2 regions of the Pandoraea sp. PE-S2R-1 genome follow, and region 2 is predicted to be linked to the other one. Evidence: predicted binding sites of a transcription regulator. Region 2 holds the regulator's gene; the other holds the start of a gene.

Region 1 (9,211 bases), on a different contig from region 2:
TTCGGCTTCGATGGCGGCGAGCTTGACCTTCTGCACTTCACCCGTGGTGTAGCCCGACTCGTCGCCGAGCACGATCACCGACAGCGTCGAGGCGAGGCCGAAGCCGGCGGCGACCGCAAACGATCGCAGCGCAAACGGCACGTCGCGACGCTTGAGCAGATACCACGCCGAGATACCAAGAACGAACATGGCAGCAGTGACGTAGCCCGCAGAGAGCGTATGCACGAACTTCACCTGCGCGACCGGGTTGAAGATCACGTCCCAGATGCTGTTCAGCTCCATGCGCATGGTTTCGTAGTTGAAGTGCGCGCCGACCGGATTGTTCATCCAGCCGTTGGCCACGAGAATCCACAACGCCGAGAGGTTCGAGCCGAGGGCCACCGCGAAGGTGGTGGCCAGGTGGCCGATACGAGAGAGCTTGTTCCAGCCGAAGAAGAACAGGCCGACGAAGGTGGCTTCGAGGAAGAACGCCATCAGGCCTTCGATGGCGAGTGGCACCCCGAAGATGTCACCGACGTAGTGCGAGTAGTACGCCCAATTGGTGCCGAACTGGAATTCGAGCGTGAGACCGGTGGTCACGCCCATGGCGAAGTTGATCAGGAAGAGCTTGCCCCAGAACTGGGTCATGTCCTTGTAGATCTGCTTGCCGGTCATCACATAGACCGACTCCATGATGACAAGCAGCCACGACAGACCCAGCGTGAGCGGGACGAACAGAAAGTGATACAGCGCCGTTATGGCGAACTGCAAGCGCGAGAGGTCAACGACTTCGCTACTGATCATGGCGGACACCTTGACTTGGGGTGGGGGATGGCGTTTCTGCGGCGGGCGGCCCGATCAGGGCGCGGGCCACGACGTCCGGCGGCAAGTACATGTGCTTGGCCATCGGGGCGTCGAAGAACGCGTTTTTCAGAATGAAAAGGAGTACTACCTTGATCGCGAGAACGATCAGGATTTCGAGCATGAAACGGGAAGGGCGGGTACGCCAGCGCCTGATCAGCCAGGTGGTAAGGGCGGAATGCGACACCGCCGAAGACGTGGCCGTGGCGGGAGGCTTCGGACTGCTAGGAGAGTGGGTGTCCATCCGTGACGGCTCCTGGCGTCGAAAGTCGTGTGTTGGAAACAGCGTCGACTTCCGAGGCATTGTGCCTTATCGCTTAAAAATGTCAAACCGCGGCGGATGAGGGCGGATGACACGCAGATGACGCTGGTTCGATGCGGATCTTCTGCCATGGCGGGCAGTCGATGAGAAGCGGATTCGAGACAAGGGTCCGGCGCGTCGGGCAGCCCCCCGGGCCGTCCTTCGCACGTAGCATGGCCACGTACGAAGCGATTCTATCGGCCGGTCTGCCGGTAGACCTTGCGATGCATCAAGTCCTAAGCAATTGGTCTGCGAACTTTGCCCGGCGCCAGAAAGCAAAAAGCCCCGCGAATCATCGCGGGGCTTTGCTGTGTTCAGGCGACGCCGTGGGGCGCCGCTGTGACATCGTGTCGCACGTCCTAAAGCAGACGCGCGCCGATGTCAGCCGGGATTACGCAAACGCTTGCAGCGCACCCTTCATTTTCTTCATTGCGGCGGCCTCGATCTGGCGGATGCGCTCGGCGGAGACGCCGAATTCGTCAGCCAGTTCGTGCAGCGTGGCGCCGCCGCTGCCGTCGTCTTCCACCGACAGCCAGCGGGCTTCGATGATGCGGCGGCTGCGCGGGTCCAGACGGCCCAGCGCCGTTTGCAGACCGTCGCTTTGCAGATGGTCGCGTTCGCGGGCAGCGATCACGGCCGTCGGCTCCTGATGCGAGTCGGCAAGGTAGGCGATCGGGGCGAAGCTGGCGCTGTCGCTATCGTCGCTGTGGCCTTCGAGGGCGATATCGCCGCCGGACATGCGCGTTTCCATCTCGATGACGTCTTCGCGCTTCACATTCAGGTCGCGCGCGACCTGATCGATTTCGTCCGGCGTGAACGCTTGCAGGCCCTGCTTCTGGCTACGCAGATTGAAGAACAGCTTGCGTTGCGCCTTGGTCGTCGCGACCTTCACGGTGCGCCAGTTTTTCAGAACGTACTCGTGAATCTCGGCCTTGATCCAGTGCATGGCATACGACACGAGCCGCACGCCTTGCGTGGGGTCGAAGCGCTTCACAGCCTTCATCAGGCCGATATTGCCTTCCTGAATCAGGTCGGCATGCGGCAGCCCGTAGCCGAGGTAGTTACGCGCGATCGACACCACCAGTCGCAGGTGCGAAAGCACGAGCTGGCGGGCGGCCTCGAGATCGTCGTTGTCGCGCAGACGCTTGGCGAGCGACTGCTCTTCCTCGGCGGTCAGCAGCGGAATACGGTGAACAGCCTGAATATAGCTGTCGATGTTGCCCAGACTGCCCGGCAGCATCAATGCCGACGGGGCGATAGCAAGGGCACGAGAATTCGGCGCCGTGCCGGTGGCCGGCGTCGTCGGATGCAAAGTGGCGGCAGTACTCAAGTGGTGGACTCCTGGTTAGCCTCTGGGAAAGCATTTTAGCACTCTCTCCAGACGAGTGCTAAAGACGTTAGAACCCTTACTGGGCGGGAAGTTTCCGAGGTCTCGGGGTTTTCCAGCAGCCCCGGGGTTCCGGGAAAAGTCACTGGCGCAAACGTGACGTGGATGGTGTAAATTGCAACCCAAGTCGCGTGTGTTCAGGTGTCGGCGAGAGGGGAGGTCAGCATGGCTGGAAAGCATATCGACGCAATCCGAGAGCTCGAAGCAGCGCGGTTTTCCGCGATGGTCGAGGTCGACGTCGAAAAACTGGACTCACTTCTGGCCGAGGGCGTTCGCTACGTTCACTCGAACGGCAAATGTGAAACAAAACAGCAATTTCTGGGCGCCCTGACGTCCGGCCGCCGCCGCTACCTCGACATTCAATCGTCGGACCAGCAACTTCACCAGTTCGGCGACACCGTCGTGGTGATCGGCAAGCTCCTGGTGGAGCTGGAAACCGCCACCGGCTCGCTGGAATCGCAAATGATCTATACGGCGGTCCATGTGCGCGAGGCCGAAGCCTGGCGGCTCATCTCGTGGCAGGCAACGCGGATGGCGTCGGCGGAATAACGGCGCGGCAACCCTCTCCATGACACGCTTTGAGCGTGTACTTCAAAGCAGAAGATTGGATGTGTTTCGGGATGAAATGTTCCGGAAATGTCGGATTTTTTGCAGAAAAACCCAATATCCCCGGATTTCGAACGACGGCGATACGTTGCGCTCGAATGTTGGCCAACCGTCGCCTGTGCAGGCCGATTGACCGCCGCTCATTCAGCCGTTGACACCCAGTGCCAGCCGGATCACCTCGACCTGCCGTGCGATGGGGGCCGGAATGGTGACGTCGCCGGCCAGCACGGCCTCGATCCAGCGGGCGGTTGCCTCGGCATCAGCGGCGGGCAGGGCGGGCGGTGTGCCCGAGGCACCTTCTTCGGCGGCTTGCCACGCACGGGGTACGCCATCGGAGAAGCCGTCGATCGCGCCCTGACGGCGGGCATCGGCGACCGGTTCGCCTTCGGTGCCGCGTGCGAGCAGCACACCGGGCGCCGGGCTGTTGGCCGCGTCGGCGAACATCTCGCCGAGCGTTTCCTTGTATTCCGGGTGGGTGTAATTCACCAGCCGCAACGCCGGTCCGGCGAACGGCTGGAGCAACTTCACGACCGTGTGCCCGGAATTCCGAACGCCCAGTGCGGCGCGCATTTCCAGCAAGCGTTCGAGGCCGGGTGACAGTGCGGCAATCGGCAGATAGGCGACGCGGCGGGCGCGCAGCGCCGCTTCGGCCTCGGCACCCGATTGGCAAGCTGCGTGGCCCAGCGCGGCAAAGATGGCCTGCGTCCCCACGCGATTCGCCCCGCTATGATGCTGACCGTGGACGAGCACCGGAATGCCCTCGCGGGCGAGCAGCAGCGCCAGCAGCGGCGTGAGATTGGGTTGTTTGCGTGCGCCGTTGTAACTCGGCAGCAGCACCGGCGGCGGCGCATCGCCGGGGGCCTTGAGCGGCGTGAAGGTGGCGTGGGCGGCGTCGAGCATCGCACGCAATTCCACCGGCGTTTCGCCCTTGATGCGGTACGCAATCAACACGCCGCCAAGCTCCGCGGGTGCCACGCGATCCGCGAGAATCGCATCGAACAGCGTACGTGTCTCGTCGGCGCTCAGCGGCCGCGCGCCCTTTGCCCCTCGGGCGATGGTTTTGAGCAGCGGTGCGCAGGCAAACGGAGCAGCAGTGGTCATGACGCGTCAGAGATTCGAGGTGATGGGGAATCGGGGGCTTCGGACTGCGCTACAGCGCACATATCGGGCGCAAGCCGGGCACATTCACGGCACATTCAGGGCGCAGATAGCGGCGAAGACAGGCTTCCATCATACGCAATCAGGTGTTGCAGCGGGCGGCGCTTCAAGTACCATCTCGTGTCTGTGCGGGGCGTGGCGAGTGCCACGCAACATACGGCTACGACCTCCGCCGAACGTCCCGCCGCCTGCTTACCCGGAATATCCCGTCTTTGAGGAACGCCATGTCCACGCTGTACAGCTATTTCCGCAGTTCCGCCGCCTATCGCGTGCGGATCGCACTCAATCTGAAGGGCCTCGATTACGACACCGTGCCGGTGCATCTCGTGCGCGACGGTGGCGAACAACTCAAGCCCGCGTATCGCGCGCTCAACGTCAATGCACTGGTGCCGACATTTGTCGATGGCGACGTGAACATCCACCAGTCGCTCGCGATCATCGAGTATCTGGAAGACATTCACCCGACGCCCGCATTGCTGCCGGCCGACCCGGCGGCCCGGGCGCAGGTGCGTGCGCTGGCGCTCGATATCGCGGCAGATATCCATCCGATCGACAATTTGCGCGTGCTGCGTTACCTGAAGCACGACCTCGGCGTGACCGAAGAGCAGAAGAACGCGTGGTACGTGCACTGGGTGATCGAAGGGCTGACGGCGCTCGAAGCGCGTCTGCAAGCGCAGCCGACGCCCGGCAAGTTCACGTTCGGCGACACGCCGACGCTGGCCGATTGCTGCCTCGTGCCGCAGATCTACAACGCGAATCGTTTCAAGATCGACATGACGCCGTTCCCGCGCATTTCGGCGGTGAACGCGCATTGCCTCACGCTCGACGCCTTCCAGCGCGCCACGCCTGAAGCGCAACCCGACGCAGAGTAAGTGCTTCGATGATCGATCCGGCTTTCTGGCGGGGCATGGCGCTCGGCGCCAGCCTCATCATTGCGATTGGCGCGCAAAACGCATTTGTCCTGCGTCAGGGCATTCTGAAGCGTCACGTAGGCCTCGCTGTCGCGGTCTGCGCCGTTTGCGACATGGCACTCATCGCGGCCGGGGTGGCAGGCATGGGCGGGCTGATTGCGGCCTATCCGCGCTTTCTGACGGCGGTCACGTGGGGCGGTGCGGCGTTTCTGTTCTGGTATGGGCTGCGTGCGTGGCGGGCGGCGTTTCGCGGCACTGGCGCGCTACAGGCCGACGGCAGCCGTGTGGCGACGCAAGACATGACGTGGCAGCGCGCACTCGTGCTGGTGCTGATGCTCTCGCTGCTCAATCCGCACGTGTATCTCGATACGGTGATTCTGCTCGGCGGCATCGGTGCGCGCGAGCCCGCACCGGGGAATGGGTGGTTTGCGGCGGGGGCGATGACGGCGTCCGTGCTGTGGTTCACCACGCTGGGCTACGGCGCGCGATTGCTCGCTCCGCTGTTCTCGCGCGCGCGGGCGTGGCAGATTCTCGACGGCATCGTCGGCGTGATGATGTGGGGGCTCTGCGCAGGGCTGATCGCGCAGCAGTTGTGATGGGGTGAGGCGGCGTGCTGGTGCGTGGCCTGATGTGCGTTGAAGCTGCGCGTAGAAAACAAAAACGGCCCGCTACTCGATGAGTGCGGGCCGTTTTTTCTGGCGCGGCGGCGAATCGACTTACCCGAGCAGTGCGTCGGAGAACTCGCGTGCCGAGAACGGTTGCAGGTCTTCGACCTTTTCACCCACGCCGATGAAGTAGACCGGCACCGGGCGCTGGCGGGCAATGGCGGCGAGGATACCGCCCTTGGCCGTGCCGTCGAGTTTGGTGACGATGAGGCCGGTGAGTTGCAGTGCGTCGTCGAACGCCTTGACCTGCGCGAGCGCATTCTGGCCGGTGTTGGCGTCGATGACGAGCAGCACTTCGTGCGGTGCGCCGTCGGCGGCCTTGCCGAGCACGCGCTTGATCTTCTTGAGCTCTTCCATCAGATGCAACTGCGTGGGCAGACGCCCGGCAGTGTCTGCCATCACGATGTCGATCTTGCGGGCGCGGGCGGCGCTCACGGCGTCGAACACCACGGCGGCGGGGTCGCCGCTTTCCTGCGACACGACCGCGACGTTGTTGCGCTCGCCCCAGATCGTCAGTTGCTCGCGCGCGGCGGCGCGGAAAGTATCGCCCGCAGCGAGCAGCACCGACTGGTCATAGCTCTGGAAGTGCTTGGCGAGCTTGCCGATGCTGGTGGTCTTGCCGGCACCGTTCACGCCCGCGATCATCACCACCAGCGGTGCTTCGCGGCCGAGCACGAGGCTCTGTTCCAGCGGCGAAAGCAACTCGACCAGCAGGTCGTGCAGCGCGCGCTTGACCTGTTCGCCTTCGGTCAGACGTTCCGCCTTGACCTTCTTGCGCAACGCGTCGATCAGGAACGTGGTGGCTTCGACACCTGCGTCGCTCATCAGCAGCGCGCCTTCCAGTTCCTCGAAGAGATTCTCATCGACCTTCACGCCGACGAAGATGCCGGTGAGCCCTGCGCTGGTCTTCGACAGCCCGGCCTTCAGGCGCGTGAGCCATGAACGCTTGGCAGCGGGCGCTGCGGCGGGAGCGGCCACGATTTCGCCGATAGCCTCGCCGCTGTCGTCCTTGACGACGACGGGGGCCGGGGCCGGGGCGGGCGCAACTTCCGGTTCGAACTGCGCTTCAGGTTCCGGCTCAAGTTCCGACTCAGGTTCCGGCAGCGCTTCCGGTTTGCGTTGCGGTTCGGCTTCCGGCGCAATCGTCACCGGATTGGGGACATTCGCCACAGGCGTTTCAGACAACGCCGGCGTTTCTGACGCTTCGGCGTCACGGACCGGGGCGCTTTGCGGAACATTTGGCGCAGCGGCGGGCGCTGCCGGGGCGGCAGGGGCCGTGACAGGGGCTGGCGGCACCACGGGCGCCGCCGGTGCGGCGGAGGCGACCTCGGCGGCGGCCTTTGCCGCGGCCTCATCGGACGCGTTTTCGACGGGCGATGCGGGGCTCGGCTCGGCGGATTTGTTACCGCCCGACGTGAAACGCTTGAAGAAACTGAACATGGAGTGAGGAACTTGGCGTGGGGAGCGCGCTCGGAGACGTCTCTGATTTGTCGTGCCATTCGCGCCGGGCAAAACGCCCTACAATGGGCGGTCGCGTTTCCGGCGCGGGAAATGCGACGTATTTTATCAGACGCGTCTCGACGTCCATCAAGGGCAAAAGGGAATTCATGAGGGGATCCATGAGAGGAACCATGCGCTGGCTTCACGCCTTGGCCGGTCTGACCTTGGCCGGGGTGATAAGCCTGGGCCATGCCGCCGACACTACCGGCAGCAAAACGACGGACAACACTTCCGAATTCACGCTCTCCAACGGGCTACGGCTGATCGTGCGCGAAGACCATCGGGCACCGACGGTCGCGCATGTGGTCTGGTACCGCGCGGGCTCGCTCGACGAGTTCAACGGCACGACGGGCGTGGCTCACGCGCTCGAGCACATGATGTTCAAGGGCACGAAGACGGTCGGCCCGGGCCAGTTCTCGCGCCAGGTCGCCGCGCTCGGCGGCCGTGAGAACGCGTTCACCAGCAAGGACTACACGGGCTTCTTCGAGCAGACCGAGAAGTCGCGCCTGCCCGACATGATGCGTCTCGAAGCCGATCGTATGGCTAACCTGACGCTCACGGCCGACGAGTTCGCCAAAGAGATTCAGGTGGTGATGGAAGAGCGGCGGCTGCGCACCGACGACCAGCCGCGCGCGTTGCTTTACGAGCAACTGATGGCATCGGCATTGGTGGCCAACCCGTACCGCCGGCCGATCGTGGGCTGGATGGACGATCTCCAGCACATGACCGTCGACGATACGCGCGCGTGGTACGAGCGCTGGTATGCGCCGAACAATGCGGTCGTAGTCGTGAGTGGCGACGTCGATCCGCAGCAGGTGCGCCGCTGGGCCGAGCAGTACTACGGCCCGATCAAGTCGCACACGCTGCCCGAGCGCCGGCCGCAGAACGAGCCTGCCCAACTGGGCGTGCGCCGTGTGTTCGTGAAGGCCCCCGCCGAGAACCCGAACGTGATGCTGGCGTGGCGCGCGCCGCGTCTGACGGACGTCGAGAAGGATGACGACGTCTATGCGTTGCAAGTGCTGGCGGCGGTGCTCGACGGCTACGGCAACGCGCGGCTGACGAGCCGTCTCGTGCGCGAGCAACGCATCGCCAACGACGTGGGTGCCGGTTACGACGGCGTGGGTCGCGGCCCGCAGTTCTTCATCCTCGACGGCACGCCCGCACAGGGCAAGACGCCCGAGCAGATCGAGAAGGCGTTGCGTGCTCAGGTCGCCGACATTGCGGCGCATGGTGTGACCGACGAGGAACTCAAGCGCGTGAAGGCGCAGGTCATTGCGGGGCAGATCTACAAGCGTGACTCGGTGTTCGGTCAGGCGATGGAGATCGGTCTCAATGAAATGTCGGGCATCTCGTGGCGGCAGATCGATCGCATGCTCGAGAAGGTAAAGGCGGTCACGCCGGCACAGGTGCAGGCGGTGGCGGGCAAGTACTTCGGCGACGACACGCTGACGGTGGCCACGCTGGTGCCGCAGCCCGTGGACGAGGCGACCCGCAAGCGCCGCGCCCAAGGGGCGGAAGACCTGAAGAACATGCGCTAAGAGGCCACCCGATGATGAAAATTACCGCACTACTGCGTGCGTTTGTCCTGCCTGCCTGCTTGGGCGCTGTTGCCGCTGCGGCAGCCATGCCGACGACGGCACTCGCGGCACTGCCGATCCAGACCTGGACGGCGCCTTCCGGCGCCAAAGTGCTGCTCGTGGAGAGCCATTCGATTCCGATGCTCGATCTGAACATCGATTTCGATGCGGGCAGCCGTTACGATCCGCCCGGCAAATCCGGGCTGGCGCTGCTCACTGCCGGATTGCTTGATTCGGGCGCGATGGCAGTCAATGGCCGCCCGGCA
Region 2 (9,211 bases):
GTACCGCGCATCCTGAAAAAACCAAAGCTTGCCATGATGTCATGACAAGCTCGGTCATTCTGGATGCCTTCCTGCCGGTGCTGCTCGTTTTTTGAGCAGCTTTCCGGTTAATTGCAGTCCTGCTTACTGCTTGCCGCCCGCATTACTTGGCGGCGGCCACGGTCACCAGCGCCGGGCGCAGCACGCGCTCGGAAATCAGGTAACCCTTCTGGAGCACTTGCACGACGGTGTTCGGCTCCTGATCGGCCGGCACCATCGAGATGGCCTGATGCTGATGCGGGTCGAACTTGGCGCCTGCCGGGTCGATCACGCTGACCCGGCCGCGCTCCAGCGCCGCCAGCAACTGGCGCAGCGTCAGTTGCACGCCTTCTTGCAGCTTGGTCACGTCGCCGCTGGTGTCTGCGGCAGCGGCCTCCAGACTGTCGATCACCGGCAGGAGGTTCTCGGCGAAGGATTCCACGGCAAACTTGTGGGCCTTGGTCACGTCTTCCTGCGACCGGCGGCGGATGTTCTCGGTCTCGGCGCGCGCGCGCAGGAGCTGGTCGCGCAGATCGGCCGCTTCGGCCTGTGCGGCAAGCAGCAGTGCCTCGACCGAGGGCAGCGCGTCGGTCGCGCCGGCAGCATCGGTCGGGGCCGCGTCGGCCTGGGACGGAATCGGCTGGTCGGGAGTGTTTTGCTGTTCAGTCATGAGAATGAGTCGTCAAAAGGTTCTTGCAGCGCACCACGACGATGCGCCACCGGTTCAAATCCCTTTGGATAGTAGGGGCGTTCACACCGATTTCAAGAGTGGGCGGGCATTCTGTGCCCCGTGTCGGTGCGCGCGGCGTGCCGAAAAATATCCGGTTACACGCGTTACGAGTCCTCTATTGTATCGGCCGTTGCTGCGACCTAACATGAATTACGGTCCAGTCAGAATTTGTGCCGATTTCTGGACCCGGCCGCTCGCCGGACACCCCCCGTCCCGTTGAGCGTTATGTAGCGTTAGGAGCGCATCATGAAGCTGCCACTGGCTGTCGTCTTCATCCTTGCGTTGGTGACGATGGTAACGATTACGATCTGCCTGTCCGGTGCAGTCACCCGGCGCGACACCGAATATGGTGGCGTGCGCGCGGTGCTGAACCACTATGTCGACATGCCGGGCGTGCCAGCCCATCAGTCTTCGAACGGATTGCCCACTCGTTGATCTCAGTCTGACCGGACCACGCTGGACGCCCCGTTAGCCGTCGATTTTCCGGACTTGCCTGTCTCACCGTCTTACCGTTTTCCCGACTGCCCTGGTTCATTTCCGCTCCCTCTCGTCCGCCGCCGCGCATTTCGCCGGCGGCGGCGTTCATTCGGGCATCGAAAACACGGAAACGGATCAGTCGCCCAATCCGCCGATGCGGCGGCGGTCACGCTTGGTCGGGCGGCCGTGCATCTGCGCCGCAGGCTCCTGAAACAGTTGCCGGCGCTCACTTTCTTCAGCACGCGCACGAATACTGGCTTCGGTTTCCTCGTAGAGCGACTGGGCGATGGGCGCGGAGCCGCGTACCTCGGCAATCGCCTTGATACGGACCTCCCAACGCGTGCTGCCGTTATCGACCGACAGGATGTCACCGGGACGCACGTCGCGCGCCGGTTTCACGCGCCCTTCGTTGCACAGCACGCGACCGCGATCCACCGCCTGCGTGGCGAGCGAACGGGTCTTGAAGAAGCGTGCCGCCCACAGCCATTTGTCGATACGCGTGGCGGCGTGGGCAGAATCGTCGACCTTCACCGTCATGCGCGCGCTCCGGGGTTGGCCGCCGCATTCGCTTCGTCGAATGCCGCCACGGCCGCGACCTGACGCGCCCGTGTGGACGCGGCAGCGGCAACGGCGGCGTCCGCCTGCCCTTCAGGGGACAGCACCGGCCAGCCTTGCAGATTGCGCGCGGCAATCTCGCCAAGCGCCGTAATCCATGCGCTCGCGCCGTTCAGGCAGGGAATGAAGTGGAATGCCTTGCCGCCCGCCGCCTCGTAGATGTGGCGGCCTTCCATATTGATTTCTTCCAGCGTTTCGAGACAGTCGGACGTGAAGCCCGGGCAGAACACGTCCACGCGCGGCGTGCCGCCACGGCCCAGCTCTTCGAGCGTCGGCGCCGTGTACGGCTGAAGCCATTCGGCCTTGCCAAAGCGCGACTGGAACGTGAGACGGCAGGTGGTCTCGTCGAGTCCGAGCGCCGCCGCCAGCAGGCGCGCGGTCTTCACACACTGATCGTGGTACGGGTCGCCCAGATCGAGCGTGCGGCGCGGCACGCCGTGAAAACTCAGCAGCAGACGCTCGCCGGCGGCGAAGTCAGGGCGTCCGTGCTGCTGCCAGTAGCCTTCCACTTGCTGGCGCAGTGCCTCGATATAGGCGGGATGGTCGTGATAGTCGCGCACCGTGCGCACGTCGGGCTGGTTGCGCAGGCGTGCCAGCACGCGGTACACCGCGTCGGTGGCCGTCGCCGTCGTGCTGCTCGAATACTGCGGATACAGCGGCAGCAGCAAAATGCGCTCGACGCCGTTCTGACGCAGCGCGCGAATACGGTCCGGAATCGACGGATTGCCGTACCGCATGGCGTAGTCGACGATCACGTCGTAATCGTTCGCGTGCAGCAGATTGCGCAGCGCGGTGGTCTGGTGCTCGGTGTTGACCTTGAGCGGCGAGCCCTCGCGCGTCCAGACCGTGGCGTACTTCTGCGCCGACTGGCGCGAGCGGAACGGCAGGATCACGAGACGCAGCAGCGGCTGCCAGATGAGCGGGGGAATTTCCACCACGCGCGGGTCAGACAAAAACTCGCGCAGGTATCGGCGCACGGCCGCCGGACGCGGCTCGTCGGGGGTGCCGAGGTTGATCAGCAGAACGGCGGTCTTGCCGGACTGGCCATGCGAAATAGGTTCGGGATCGAAGCGCATGAGGCGTACTTTACCGCAAACCGGGACGAAATCCGGTGCGGCAACAGGCGCCAGCCGCCGTCCCCGGTCATGCGGGACGGCGGCGGGACCTGCACCGGATCAGCCGTGCTGATGGTCGTCTTCGTGGGCCGGACGATGTTCGGCCGACGGGTGCTGGCCTTCATGCGCCGGCGCGTGCGCCTCGGGTTTGTTTTCCTTCGGAGCAGGTTTTGGCTGCGGATGCTCCTGCGGCTGCGGGCGCGGGGCCGGTTGCGGACGTTCCTGAGGTTGCGGGCGCTCTTGGGGCTGCGGACGTTCCTGAGGCTGCGGACGCGGTGCGGCCTGCGGGTGCTCCTGCGGTTGCGGTTGCGGTTGCGGACGCGGTTGCGGCTGCACGTGCTCCTGCGGTGCTTGCGGCGCCTGCGGCTGCACGCGAGGCTGCGGCTGCGCCGGTTGCTGGAACGGCTGCGGTTCCGGACGCTGGGCCTGCGGACGCGACTGATACTGCTGCGGGCGACGCGCTGCCTCGGCGTCATTGGGTTCCGGACGCTGCGGCTGGGCGGCCGGTGCTGTCGGCGCTGTCGGCGCTGTCGGATTCTGACGGTGCATCTGCATGTCGCGCTGTGCCGCGTCATGTCCCGGCTGGCCCGGCTGCACCGGTTGTGCCTGCTGTCCGCGCTGCCCCGGTTGCCCCGGCTGTCCATTCACTTCGCCACGCACCGTGGGCTGTTCCGGACGGCCCGGCTGCCCCATCTGACCCGTTACACCGGGCGGATGCGGCACACCGGGTTCGCCCGCGCGATTCGGCACGCCCGGCTGACCGGGGACACCCGGTACGCCGGGTTGGCCCGGTACGCCCGGTTGGCCCGGCACTCCGGGCTGTCCCGGCACACCCGGCGCGCCATGCATCGCCGGCACGGCACCAGTGGCAGGCAGCGCACCGGTATGGTTCAGCGCGGGTTGCGCACCGTTCGGACCATTAGCACCGTTAGGACCGTTCTGCCCGATCGGCGCGCCCACTGGCCCACGCGTCCCGACCACGGTCACGCGCGGCTGAACGTGCGCTTGCGGCGCAGCAGCGCCCGGACGGTTATTCGGTGTGAACGCCAGCGGCGTGCCGCCGGCATTGGGCACGGCATGCAGGTTGCTCGTCAGTTCACGCGATGCCATCGGACGCGTCACCGGCGCGCGCGTAGCCAGCACCGGGCGGTTGAATGCGGCCATCGGCGGCACCCCGGCGGCCGGGCGGCTGTTGCCCACCAGACTCTGCTGCACCGGCGCAACGCCCGGTGTGTTGCCCACTCGCCAGTTCTGACCGGCACGCGGCGCCGCCAACGCCGTCGGCGCACCGACCGGGCGGCCCTGCACGAAGGCTTGTGCGGGCATGGTCGACACGGCACCGCGCACGTTGCGGTTCACATAGATGTTATTGATATTCGTAACGTTGTGGACGTTATTGATGTTGTTGATGTTGGTCGTACTGATCACCGTCGAACGATTGATGTTGGTGACGTACGACGAACTGGCGTGATACGCCGGGCGATACGGGTCGTGCGGTCCGAGTGCGAACCATGCCAGTCCGACGCCGCCCGCAGCAAACGCCACGCCCCACTGGTTGCCGCCGCTGCTGCCGCCGACCCAGCCGACGAGTGCCGGTGCATACACCGGACGCACGGCCACCGGCCCCGGCACCCAGCACCAGCGCGTATCGACGTACGCCCAGCGGCCATAGTGATAAGGTGCGAAGCCCCACGGCGCTTCGTCCACCCACGTCCAGCCCCACGGATCGACCCAGACCCAGTGCCCCGTGCGGTACGGCGCCCAGCCGGACGGCACGCTCGACGGCACCCACACGGCGCCATAGGTCGGCGTGTCTTGCCACGATCCGTAATCGTCGAGGCTCTCAAAGCCCGTCATGTCGCGCGGCACATAGCGGGCGGAGACGGACGCGTCTTCGCGAGCATCGCGCTCGCGCACCCATTGATCGAACGCGTCGGCGGCCAACGGCCCGGTCGGTTGCTGCACAAGGTTCTGCCCGGTGAAGGCGACGCGCTGCCCCTGACGCAGCGGCACCGACGCGCCTTGTCCGTACACGGTGCCCGCGCCTTGCCACACGCTGACGGTGGTCACGCCATTCGGGTCGACGTCGATGCGGTACTCGCCCGCCTGCTGCGGCACGAAGGCGAGATTGGGGGTATCGATTTCGTAAGGCTGGTTGGGATCGTAGCTGCGCAGACGCAAGCCGACGGTGCCTTGCGTTACGTTCAGTTGCACATTCTGGTCGGTCACGGCCGACAACGTGACGCTGGTGGAGGCACCGATGCGCACTGCCGTGCCACCGACATGCATTTCGGCGCGGCTGTTGCGGTCGACCCAGACGGCGTCGCCGGTGGTGAGCGGCCGGTTGCGGTCGGCATAACGCCAGTCGGTGGTACCGGCGGGCGCGTAGGTCACGGTGCCGTCGAACTCGCCGAGCCGCGCCACGCGTCCGGGCGGGTCGGCGCTCTGGGCTTGTGCCAGCGCGGGGGCGACCAGCGCACCGATGGCGCCGAACATCAGCCCGGCGCCAACTAAGCGAACCACGGTCCGCCATGAATTCAGGGGTTTCATACCGACTCCCGGCCCTTCCGGCGGACCCGCATGCGTAGCGTGTGCCGCGTGCCGCCTTGTTGTTCTGTCCGAATCCTTCGGCGAGTCAACCAGCCCATTCACCCCGCCGTAAGTGACACCTTGAGCGTAAGCCTGCCGCTTGTGACAGCGTGTAAATGAATGCTACGGGTTTGTAACGCGAATTCGGCGCGACGACAGGTGAAGACAGGTGAAGACACGGCAATAGACAGGCTGGCACCGGAATCGCGCGGGCGCCCTCACTCGGGCGCCTCGGGCTCAATGCTGGCTGAGCGCGTTCGAGAGCAGCTTGGCCGTGATATCGACGATGGGAATCACGCGCTCGTAGGCCATGCGTGTCGGGCCGATCACGCCCAGCGTACCGACCACTTCGCCGTCCACTTCGTACGGCGCGGTCACGACGGTCATCTCTTCGATGGGCACCAGACTCGACTCGCCGCCGATGAAGATCTGCACGCCCTGTGCGCGGCTCGATACGTCGAGCAGTTGCAGCAGGCCGGTCTTCGACTCGAACACGTCGAACAGCTTGCGCAGCCGTTCCATGCTGGACGACAAGTCTTCGACACCGAGCAAGTTACGCTCGCCCGAGATCAGCACGCTCTCTTCGCGCGTGGTATCGGCCATGGCGTCACTGCCGGCATCGACCGCCGCCTGCATCAGCGCACTCATGTCGGAACGCAGTGCATCGAGCTCGCCGCGCAAGTAAGCGCGCACATCGTCGAAGCTGTGACCGCCGAAATGGGCGTTCAGATAGTTGCCGGCTTCGACCAGTTGGGCGGGCGAGTAGTCTTTTTCGGTGAGGATGATGCGGTTCTGCACGTCGCCGTCGGGGGTGACGATGATGAGCAGCACGCGTTTTTCAGACAATCGCAGGAATTCGATCTGGCGGAAAACCTGACTGCGCCGCGGGGTCAGCACCACGCCCGCGAACTGCGACAGGTTGGACAGCACCTGCGCGGCAGACGCCACCAGTTGCTGCGGTCCGGCCGGTTGCAGGCGATTTTGCACCTGCGACGCGAGGCGATGCACGGCGTCTTCGAGCGGGCTCACGGAGAGCATGGTGTCGACGAAGAGGCGGTAGGCGCGCGGCGTGGGGATTCGACCGGCAGACGTATGGGGGCTGGCGACGAAACCCAGCGCCTCAAGGTCGGCCATCACGTTGCGGATGGTCGCCGGAGAGAGATCGAGGCCTGAATAACGGGAAAGCGTGCGCGAACCGACCGGTTGGCCATCGGCGATGTACCGTTCGATCAGGGTTTTGAGGAGAGTCTGCGCACGTTGATCTAGCATGGCAAAAATTGTAACGCGAAACGTACGCACGCGGCGTTTGGCGCGCAGGCGTGTCGGCACAATGGCACAGCCTGACTTTGCGCGGCATACGCGATGGTTGCTGTCATCGACTTATGGTGTAATGGCGGCATGAAAACAGGGAGCCCTTTCAAGACCGTAGCGCTCGTCGGGAAGTACCATGCCGACGGCGTTGCCGAACCGTTGCTCACGCTCGCGGCATGCATTGCCCAGCGCGGGCATCACGTCGTCTTCGAGCGCGATACGGCGCATAACATCGGCGCCGGTGCCGACCCGTACGGCACGCTCGATATTCAGGAGATCGGCACACAGACCGATGTCGCCGTCGTCGTGGGTGGCGACGGGACGATGCTCGGCGTCGGCCGTCAACTGGCCGCCTCAGGGGTGCCGCTGATCGGCGTGAACCACGGGCGCGTGGGTTTCATCACGGATATTCCGCTCGACGATATGCGTCAGGTGGTGCCGGCGATGCTCGAAGGTCATTTCGAAGCGGAGCAGCGCACGCTGCTCGCCGCACGCATCGACCGCGACGGGCAGACGCTTTTCGAGACGCTCGCGTTCAACGACGTTGTGGTGAACCGCTCGGGCATCTCGGGCATGGTGGAACTGCGCGTGGATGTGGACGGGCGCTTCATGTACAAGCAGCGCTCGGACGGCCTGATCGTCGCCACGCCGACCGGCTCGACGGCTTACGCGCTGTCGGCGTCGGGCCCGATCCTCCACCCGCGTCTCGGCGGTGTGGTGCTGGTGCCGATTGCGCCGCACGCGCTGTCGAACCGTCCGATCGTGCTGCCGGACTCCAGCGACATCGTGATCACGATCACGGGCGGACGCGAAGTCGGCGCGAATTTCGACATGCAGTCGTTTGCGGAACTGCGTCAGGGCGACAAGATTCTGGTGAGCCGCTCGGAGCATCAGGTGACGTTCCTGCATCCGGTCGGCTACAACTATTACGCGACGCTGCGCCGCAAGCTGCACTGGAACGAACATATCTCGGACGAAGACGCGCCGCAAAACTGAGTCTGCCCACACGCCACCCCACCCGGTGGCGTGTGTTTTTATGCGTACCGAGCGCAGGCCCGCATAAACGCCAGCCCAACACCGGTCCAACACCGACTCAACACCGGCCCTCCCGTTCGTCGCAAAGTCCCCTTATCATTGACGCTTCCCGCTGGCCCGCCGGGCCGGTGTCCGAACGTCAGGCACCCGATACCCCATGCTACGCAGTCTCTCGATTCGCGATTTTGTGATCGTCGATCGTCTCGATCTGGAATTCTCCGCCGGCTTTACGGTGTTCTCCGGCGAGACCGGCGCAGGCAAGTCGATTCTGATCGATGCGCTCGCGCTGGCCATGGGCGAGCGAGGCGACGCCAGCATGGTGCGCACGGGCCAGACGCGTGCGGACATCACGGCAGAATTTGCGGCGGATGCCGAAGCACGCCCGGATCTGGAAGCGTGGCTGCAAGCGCAAGCGCTCACGCTGGAGGAACACGGCGGCGTGCTGTTGCGCCGCGTGCTGGATACGACCGGGCGTTCGCGCGCGTTCATCAACGGCACGCCCGCGACGCTCACGCAATTGCGCGAACTCGGCGAGATGCTGGTGGACATTCACGGCCAGCACGCGCACCAGCAATTGCTCCGCCCGGACGCGCAGCGCCGCCTGCTGGACTCGCACGCGGGTGCCACGGGGCTCGCGGCCGATACGGCAGCGGCACATAAGGAATGGCGCCGTCTGGTCAAGCGCTGTGAAGAAGCGCAGGGCCGCGATCGCGAACTGCAACTGGAGCGCGAACGTCTGGAATGGCAGACGGCCGAACTGGACAAGCTCGGCCCGCAGGAAGGGGAATGGGATGAGGTGAATGCGGAGCATCGCCGCCTCTCTCACGCCGCGAGCCTGATCAACGGCGTGCAGAGCGCGCTCGATGCGCTGGCCGAAGCGGACGGGGCCATCGTCCCGTCGCTCGGGCATGTGGTGCATCAGATTCGCGAACTGGCCGAAATCGACACCGGGCTCGCCGACGCGCTCGCCGCACTGGAACCCGCCGAGATTCAACTGCGCGAAGCGGTGCATTCGCTTTCGCACTACGCGCAGCGCATCGATCTCGATCCGGAACGGCTGGCTGTCGTGGAGCAACGTCTCGACGCACTGCATTCGGCAGCGCGCAAGTTCCGCGTGACGCCTGAGAACTTGCCCGCCGAACACGCGGCGCGACGTGCGCAACTGGAAGAACTGACAGCGTCGCAAGATACGGCGGCGATGCAGGCCGCCACCGATGCGGCGCACGCGGCTTATCTCGAACTCGCCAAAGCGCTGTCGAAAGCCCGTGCGAAAGCCGCCGCCTCGCTGTCGCGCGAAGTCACCCGCGCGATGCAAGACCTG

The links. Region 2 encodes HrcA, which represses chaperone genes, less so after heat shock. Its sites were predicted from a motif close to TTAGCACTCNNNNNNNNNGAGTGCTAA; they were not measured.
Region 1: a site for HrcA is predicted at 2,507-2,533, ahead of rpoH (RNA polymerase sigma factor RpoH). Genes of this name have one in related genera too.

The regions. Positions count from the first base shown of each region.
Region 1 is NZ_NGUR01000015.1:542,636-551,846, reverse strand. Features, by position in the region: gene CDV44_RS19905 (cytochrome ubiquinol oxidase subunit I) at 1-783, opposite strand, end outside; gene cydP (cytochrome oxidase putative small subunit CydP) at 773-1,084, opposite strand; gene rpoH (RNA polymerase sigma factor RpoH) at 1,533-2,471, opposite strand; gene CDV44_RS19890 (nuclear transport factor 2 family protein) at 2,694-3,077, shown strand; gene ybiB (DNA-binding protein YbiB) at 3,279-4,235, opposite strand; gene maiA (maleylacetoacetate isomerase) at 4,517-5,164, shown strand; gene CDV44_RS19875 (LysE/ArgO family amino acid transporter) at 5,173-5,799, shown strand; gene ftsY (signal recognition particle-docking protein FtsY) at 5,920-7,308, opposite strand; gene CDV44_RS19865 (pitrilysin family protein) at 7,500-8,906, shown strand; gene CDV44_RS19860 (pitrilysin family protein) at 8,918-9,211, shown strand, end outside.
Region 2 is NZ_NGUR01000017.1:191,334-200,544, reverse strand. Features, by position in the region: gene grpE (nucleotide exchange factor GrpE) at 143-688, opposite strand; gene CDV44_RS24865 (hypothetical protein) at 995-1,183, shown strand; gene CDV44_RS24860 (RNA-binding S4 domain-containing protein) at 1,361-1,762, opposite strand; gene hemH (ferrochelatase) at 1,759-2,916, opposite strand; gene CDV44_RS24850 (DUF6600 domain-containing protein) at 3,016-5,478, opposite strand; gene hrcA (heat-inducible transcriptional repressor HrcA) at 5,782-6,813, opposite strand; gene CDV44_RS24840 (NAD kinase) at 6,907-7,851, shown strand; gene recN (DNA repair protein RecN) at 8,048-9,211, shown strand, end outside.